One region of the Eubacterium sp. 3_1_31 genome, then DNA from elsewhere that is predicted to be linked to it. Evidence: a T-box and tRNA genes for the amino acid it is inferred to sense, from the RefSeq annotation. Region 1 holds a T-box; the other holds one or more tRNA genes.
What was found. The T-box of region 1 lies ahead of cysS (cysteine--tRNA ligase). A T-box ahead of a tRNA ligase gene usually reads a tRNA of that ligase, here a tRNA-Cys.
Positions count from the first base shown of each region.

Region 2: it has a tRNA-Cys gene. The T-box ahead of cysS (cysteine--tRNA ligase) is inferred to sense a tRNA for this amino acid. The anticodon was not compared.

Region 1 is NZ_CAXUBY010000043.1:9,937-14,208, reverse strand. It holds gene gap (type I glyceraldehyde-3-phosphate dehydrogenase) at 107-1,120, shown strand; gene ACESSZ_RS13600 (hypothetical protein) at 1,335-1,514, shown strand; T-box leader at 1,548-1,756, shown strand; gene cysS (cysteine--tRNA ligase) at 1,792-3,129, shown strand; gene ACESSZ_RS13590 (Mini-ribonuclease 3) at 3,129-3,515, shown strand; gene rlmB (23S rRNA (guanosine(2251)-2'-O)-methyltransferase RlmB) at 3,512-4,234, shown strand.
Region 2 is NZ_CAXUBY010000002.1:71,500-75,771, forward strand. It holds gene ACESSZ_RS01200 (extracellular solute-binding protein) at 1-472, opposite strand, end outside; gene ACESSZ_RS01205 (hypothetical protein) at 763-1,350, shown strand; tRNA gene ACESSZ_RS01210 (tRNA-Cys) at 1,596-1,669, shown strand; tRNA gene ACESSZ_RS01215 (tRNA-Leu) at 1,676-1,763, shown strand; gene ACESSZ_RS01220 (GNAT family N-acetyltransferase) at 1,896-2,318, opposite strand; gene ACESSZ_RS01225 (hypothetical protein) at 2,377-2,700, opposite strand; gene ACESSZ_RS01230 (helix-turn-helix transcriptional regulator) at 2,697-3,158, opposite strand; gene ACESSZ_RS01235 (metallophosphoesterase) at 3,266-4,272, opposite strand, start outside.

The DNA.
Region 1 (4,272 bases):
AAAAGCTTAGGAAGGGCTGTAAAAAAGTGTATAAGTGAAAGAATTGTCAATTGACAAGAGAAAGGATAATACGTATAATAAGGGTGTTAAAAGGAGGACTTTGAAGATGACAGTAAAAGTTGCTATTAATGGATTCGGACGTATCGGACGTCTGGCATTCAGACAAATGTTTGGAGCTGAAGGATATGAAGTAGTTGCAATCAACGACTTAACTTCTCCTGATATGCTGGCTCACTTATTAAAATACGACTCAACACAGGGACGTTATGAAAAAGCTGATACAGTAGTAGCTGGTGAAAAATCAATCACAGTTGATGGAAAAGAAATCACTATCTATGCTGAAGCTGATGCTAAAAACCTGCCTTGGGGAGAATTAGGTGTTGACGTAGTATTAGAATGTACAGGATTCTATACATCAAAAGCGAAAGCAATGGCTCACATCGAAGCTGGTGCTCGTAAAGTTGTTATCTCTGCTCCTGCAGGAAATGACTTACCTACAGTTGTTTACAACACAAACCACGATGTATTGAAACCAGAAGATACAGTTATCTCTGCTGCTTCTTGTACAACAAACTGCTTAGCTCCTATGGCAAAAGCATTAAATGACTTAGCTCCTATCCAGAGCGGTATCATGTCAACCATTCACGCTTACACTGGTGATCAGATGACATTAGACGGACCTCAGAGAAAAGGTGACAAACGTCGTTCTCGTGCAGCTGCAGTAAACATCGTACCTAACTCTACAGGTGCTGCAAAAGCTATCGGTTTGGTAATCCCTGAACTGAACGGTAAATTAATCGGTTCTGCTCAGCGTGTTCCAACTCCTACAGGATCAACTACTATCTTAGTTGCTGTTGTTAAGGGTAAAGTTACGGTTGATGAAATCAACGCTGCTATGAAAGCTGCTGCTAACGAATCTTTCGGTTACAACACTGACCCAATCGTATCTAGCGATATCATCGGTATGCGTTTTGGATCTCTGTTCGATGCTACTCAGACAATGGCTATCGAAATGGAAGATGGAAATACTCAGGTACAGGTTGTATCTTGGTATGATAACGAAAACTCTTACACTAGCCAGATGGTTAGAACAATCAAATACTTCTCTGAATTAGCTTAATTCAAGTATTGTAAGAACTTAAATAGGATTGTGGCTTAATGCTGCAGTCCTTTTTTGCTGTCTTCCTTTTTTTACACATATGAGCCTAGCTTGTCTACTGGTGATTTCGTCTTAGAACTCTATGAAAACCATGATAAATATTATAAATGTTGAGGAAAGCACTTTTTAAATATTGTGAAAAGGTGTAAACTATAAGCATTCGGAGGTGAGATGGATGGCATTACGCACGAAATTAAATACCAATGATGAAGGAGAAACAAACGAACTTGATGATTTGGATGAACTTGATGCTGTCTATGTGAATAAACTAAAAGAAAGCAGCATCCAAGAAGATCTATTGGAACAGTTCAAAGATATTACGAAGCTTTTAGATGAACAAAAAGGGAAGAGTTAGTATTGAACTCTGGCCTTAAGCTTGTTATACTATAAAAAACTGATGACAAAGGATGAGTACTTGATACCATTGTGGCATAGCGATTTCTGGATGGTGGAAGCAGAAAGCATAAGGTAACAGGGAATGCCCCTTTGAGGGATTTTTCGATAAGTAGAAAAATACGTGACACGGCGTTATACGTGAAGAGTGGAAAAGCATATTTCAAGCAAAGTGGAACCGCGTCTAAGATAGGCGTCTTTGCAGTCGAAGTGCTTTTTTTATTGCTAGGAGGTAAGTTATGAAGCTATTCAATAGTATGAATCAGACGATCGAAGAGTTTAAACCAATCCATGAACATGAGGTCAATATGTACGTATGTGGCCCTACCGTATATAATTATCCTCATATAGGAAATGCCCGCCCCATCGTTGTTTTTGACACACTGAAAAGAACGTTTCAGGCATTAGGATATAAGGTGAAAATGGTGTCAAATTATACCGACGTAGATGATAAAATCATCAAAGTCGCAAAAGAATGTGGAGTTAGTGAAAAAGAGATTACGGAAAAATTTATCAAAGCCTATAACGACGATCGTCTGGCATTGCATGCCATGATGCCAGATGCAGCGCCAAGGGTTACAGAAACGATGGATGCCATTATTGCCTTTATTGAACTGTTAGTGAAAAAAGGTCATGCCTATGAAATTGATGGAGATGTGTATTTTCGTGTCAACAGTGTGGAAACCTATGGGAAGCTGTCAAATCAACAAATCGATGATTTGATGGTGGGAGCGCGTATCGATGAAAACAGCAAGAAAGAAAATCCTTTGGATTTCACCTTGTGGAAACGTACGGATGAGGGCATACAATGGAATTCCCCATGGTCCGTTGGAAGACCTGGATGGCATACAGAGTGTGTTGTCATGATCAATAAGGAATTTCATGGAGAGCATACAATTGATATTCACGGCGGTGGTATGGATCTGAAATTCCCACATCATGAAAATGAGATTGCACAATCAAGAGCGGCTTATGAAACACCGATTGCGAACTATTGGATTCACAATGGAATGGTGAATATCGACGGTGAAAAAATGAGTAAGTCACTAGGAAATGTCATTTGGGCTAAAGACATGATTGAAAAGATTGGCGGCAATGTATTACGCTGGGTATTCTTATCGGCACACTATCGCAGCCCTCTGAATATTAACGAAGAGGCCATTGAGACAGCGAAGAAGGAATTGCAAAAGGTACAGACTTCTTTAAAACAGGCGTATGTAAAGCTAGCTCTTGCGGATGTGGAGATTACAGATGAAGCAGAAGATACTTTGCTTACCCCATTCATGGATGCAATGCAGGATGATATGAATACGCCAAATGCCTTTGCAGCTTTGTTTGAGACAGTGAAAGTCTTAAATCAGACGATTCGCCAGCGGGAAGTTGATTTGACTTTCTTGCAAAGAATTGTCAAAACAGTGGAAACGATGTTGGATGTGTTAGGAATTGAAAATAACCGCTTGATCTTATCCGATGAGGATAAAGAATTGCATCACAAGTGGAAAGCTGCAGTGAAGGAAAAAGATTTTGCTACGGCCGATGACTATCGTGCGCGCCTTATCGAAAAGGGTATTCTGTAATGGAAATACAGGAGTATAATGGCACTTCCTTGGCTTACATGGGAGATGCTGTGATGTCACTGTATGTAAGAGAGCTGCTATTATCGAAAGGTTATCAGAAATCCAAAGACTTACAAAAATTCAGTGAGGCATGGGTCAGTGCCAAAGCACAGGCAGGATTTTTGAATCAATTAGAAACCGAGGGCTTTTTTACAGAAGAAGAATGGGCTATTGTCTTACGTGGCAGAAATACCAATCCTAAAAGTAAGGCAAAAAATGCGGATGTTATCACTTATCGCAAAGCTACCGGCTTAGAAGCTGTTTTTGGCTGGCTGTATCTGATGAAAAAAGAAGAACGGCTTTTACAGCTATGGCAACGCATTGTTGCATTAGGAGATGTAAAATGACACAATATGTATATGGTAAAAATGTAGTAAAACAGTTGCTGCAGGAGGATAAAAAAATCTATGAGATCCTAATGGCAGAAGGTATGCGAGATACAGCTTTAGAAAAGCTTATCAAGGAGCATAAGATCACATGTAAGATTTTACCGCGTAAAAAAATGGATGGTATGTTACAGGGAAATCATCAGGGAATCGCTGCAAAAATTGATGACTATAAGACATATGAATTATTGGAATTGTTAGAAAGCATACCCAAAGGTAAAATGCCTTTGTTCGTGATGTTGGATGGTTTGGAAGATCCCCATAATTTGGGAGCAATCTTACGTACCTGTGATTGTGTTGGGGTGGATGGTGTCATTATTGGTAAACATCGCAATGTTGGCTTAACCCCGACGGTGGCAAAAGTCAGTACCGGAGCCATTGATACGGTAAAGGTCGCCATGGTGACAAACCTGGCACAATCCATTAAATATTTAAAGAAACAGGGGTTTTGGATTGTTGGTACTGATTTCGAAAATTCTCGCGATTATCGCGAAGGGCAATACGATGTACCACTCGTAATAGTTGTGGGTAGTGAAGGCTTTGGCATCAGTTCTTTGGTAAAGAAAAACTGTGATTATTGTGTACGACTTCCTATGGAAGGGGTTGTAACCAGTTTGAATGCCAGTGTTGCCTGCGGCATTTTGTTGTATGAAATCTACAACCAAAGACATCCTTTATAAATACTTACTTCAATAGCATGCAGGAAGAAGTATGTCCT
Region 2 (4,272 bases), on a different contig from region 1:
TAAGATTATAATATTTGCGATCTAACAGCTGTTCATATGTTGTCGGAATAGGAAGATGGTGTTTTTTTAAAACTTCGGTATTGATAATGAAAGCCCCTGCCTGACGTTCCCAGATTACATAGCGATTATCAAATTTATCCGGTTGTAATTCACGCAGATAAGATAATTTGCTATAACCTTTGATATCCGCTAATTCCTCTTTGATTTTTTCCATATAGCTGGATTCCAATCCTACGATGATATCGGCATCACTTTGATCCTTTTCCACATAGATTTTTGCTGCGGCTTTGGCGGTTGGCACATACATCACCATGGCATGCAGATCAGGAAATTGTTCATTCAATTGTTTTTGCAATTCTTCCCCACGAAATTGTTCCATGGAAGAATAAATAATGATGGTTTCTCTTTCCTGACGAATGCTCAGCAACAGAATTGCCGTTATTAAAAACAATGCCACGATTGCCTTCCTCATCTTTCCACATCCTCCCTTTGTTCAAGTTATATTCATTTTAGCATACAAAATGAACAAATCAACCTTTTAATTCTTAATTTTACTTCATATTACTTCCAATGATTTTACATAAATTGAACAATCCATAATAATGAAAACGCTTTTTTGATCTTCCTAGAGAACAATTGTTGCAATAGCAAGCTCATAGCGAATGCCTTCAGATTGAGATTCGTGATAAGAAAAATCCCTTATCTACTTTTGCATGAAGACCATCGTAGCATACATACTAACCTTAGAAGGAGGGTAATCCTATGAAAAAAATTTATACAGTCTTTCTCATGGTGTTATTTTTATTTATCTTAACACCTGTACACGCAAAAGATACGCAGAACATCCTCATCACCGGAAAGCATCTTCCTTATATCATGGTAGCCAGTATGCAGGAAGATGATTCTATGGATATGTACCTTATTCCAACATCTTTGACCTTACCGCTTTCGCAAAACCCCCAACAGTTGCGGCCATTAAATCAATACGATAAGCAAGAAGAGATCAATCGCATACGTGAAGTGATTCAACAATTCTTTGAGCTTTCCATCACCAATACCGTGTATTTACATATGGATACTATTCAAAAAGATATGGGAGTCGCTTATAATGAACAAACCTTTTCTGATGTAAAACATATGACCGCTTATTTCGCAAAGGTAGTCAAACAATTAAAACTCTCGATGATTTTTCATGCGTCTGATTATCTAGAGGATGATTTGAATATCAGTGATTATTATGCATTCTATAAGATATTTCACGATGGTCATCCAAAAATACGCTATCATTATGTAAATTATCTGTATATTGATCCTACCGTCTGCTATCCATTAGATAATCAATTTTCATAAGTTTATCTTTCACATACAGATGGTAAAGTAAGATTGGGTAAAAACGGAAGTTGCCTTTCTCTACTAGTTCTTGCTAACATCCATAACTCCTCCATCATAAAAGGAGCTATGGATTTATTTTTGCACATCTATTTATTTTCTCATGAAAAAAATTAAATTTTTTTTAAATTTCTGCTTGCATTTTTTGTATTTTATTATATAATGTTATAGCACCGATGATGTGGGGCAATCAAAAATAAATATAAGGTTCCGTAGCCAAGTGGTAAGGCAATAGACTGCAACTCTGTGATCATCGGTTCAAGTCCGATCGGAACCTCCATTACTTGGGGTAGTGGCGAAATAGGCAGACGCAACGGACTTAAAATCCGTTGGGAGTTAATCCCGTGCGGGTTCAAGTCCCGCCTTCCCCACCAACATACGAACTAGCCTTTGCAAAAAGGCTTTTTTTATGTTTTACCATTTCAAAAAAAAGCATAAAGTCGTTTGCTTTATGCTTCCTATACCATGCAGACAAACATCATTTTTCATATGCTTGCATGGTTTTTTTATGCTTTCCACATCAAGTGATATACCTGAGCATTCGTTTCTGCATCGTTTTCTTTTGCTAAAATAGCAAAGTGTTCCCTTTGATAAAAACGCAATGCTTTTTCATTCTTTTCATATACATGCAATTGTAAAATTGTTTTGTGTTTTTTTAATTCATCCATTAACTTCTTTCCAATGCCCCTATTTTGCATTGCTTCATTTACAAAGATACCCGCAACATACGTATCCTGTAATCCGGCAAACCCTACAACAGCACCATTCTCCTCATATACATATACCTCTGCTTCTTGTATGGCTTGAGAAACCATCGCATACTGTTTTTTCCAATAGGTAGGTGATAGAAAGGAATGCGCTGTTAGATTGCCATGTAGCCAAATATCCATAACAACGTCATGGTCCATAGCTTCCATTTTTCTTATCATACTACTTCCTCCTGTAAGATAGGCATGCCATCGCTTGTTTTTTATGTGCAACTCTTGTTTAATCTATGATTTCTTTGATACTTTGTATAGTATCAATACGCAGCATGCGCACGATTGTTTTTCGTTTTGTCATGGTTTCTATTAACAACCATTCATCATCTAAATCACATAAAACACCTTCAATGCTATACATCGCATCTAGTGATGCCAGTGGTTTTTTTAAGATGATCGAGCAATTCTTCTTAAGATATTGCGGCAATATGGCTTGATAATTTAATGATGGTTGATCTTTTACAGTCTGTTTTTCCTTTTCCCCATGTGTCACTGTTTTCATAAGATAGCACAATAACACAAGGATGATTAGCAATAAAAATATTGTCATGCTGCTTCCTCCACGATCATAAAGCCATGGATAGCCCTTGTATCAATAAGTTTTATCAATGTTTCTTTTTTGAAAAAAGTATTGCTTTTTCCTCTTGTATAAGCCACTCGTATCCATTCCTTCGTAACCTCCAGCACCTTTGCTTTCTCGTTATAGGAATTCAGCATGTAATCAAAATCCTCACAATCTAAAATAACCGTCTTTCCCTGTAAAGCCTGTAACACATGCAAATCCTTCTTTGTTTTTTCTTGAGCTAGTATCTCTAATTGGTTATCCGCAAGATCGTCTAAAGAAATATGATAGATAGCCGCTAATTCGATAGCTTTATCAAAAGTCGGTGCACTTTGCCCATTTTCCCAGTTCGATATGGTTTGTCTTGTTAAAGAAAGCAAATCGGCTAGCTCTTGCTGACTATAACCACTTTTTTTACGCAATGCAATTAACTTATCTTTTAACATCGAATACCCCTTTCTACGTTTTGTGTGGTTCTATTATAGCGATTGTGCTAAAAAAACACTAGCAAAAATCTTTGGCATTTGGGCAAATTTCAATAACATTGCCTAAGCTACTGCCCCTTAAGCGTTATTTTAACAATTTCAGAGGTTGTTCCTATACGTATTGGCAAGCCCCAAGTACCTGCTCCGCTGCTGACAATCATCGGATATGGCTTTTGATAAGTTCCATAATCATAAGGATATGCCAACTTTGTAAAGAGAGTATTAGGAAAGATCTGTCCCTGATGCGTATGCCCGCTGACTTGTAAATCTATCGCATGGACATCATCAAAGCATGGTCGATGATCGATAACGATAATTGGCTTGTCTGCTTGACAGGATTTTATAAAGGTGGCAAGCTCCATACGTCTTTCCTTTTTGTCCTTGCGTCCAATCACATAAAACCGATGATCTACGAAGGCTGTTTCATCTTTCAGGATATGAATGCCACTTTGTTTCAAGAGGGTTTCATATGCTTTACGATTCTTACTCAGCAATTCATGATTGCCGGGACTATAATAAATTTTATCATGAAAGGAAGCATTACGACATTTCATACAAAAATACTGTAAGTCAGTAATTGGCGTTGCTTCGTCAAAGAGATCTCCTGCCACTAACAAAGCATCCATTGGCTGCTTTTCTAACATCGCAAACATTTGATCCATACGTTGCTTGTCCACTCCACTTCCTAAATGCAAATCACTAAGTAAATAAAACTGCAGATCTTTCACTATGTTCATTTTCGCAGTTACACTATAGCTACGCAAGACAAGCGGTGCTGCCTGCCGATAACCGATATACACAAACAATGCAGTAAAAAGAATACATCCTCCTAGAATATATCGCAAAGATAACTTATAAGCCCTTCTTTTTTCTAACAAAAAGGCAATCCCCTGCATGAGGGCAAATAGTATGAACCATACCAGCACAATTGTTGATATAAGTAGGATCCATGCACGTAAAGATTCTTGCTGCAAACGATAAAATTGATTGCTGAAGCGATAAAATAAAATACCATCACCACTCACTAACAACACTTGCAGGCACCGATAAAAAAAGCCTTGTATTTGTTGATGTA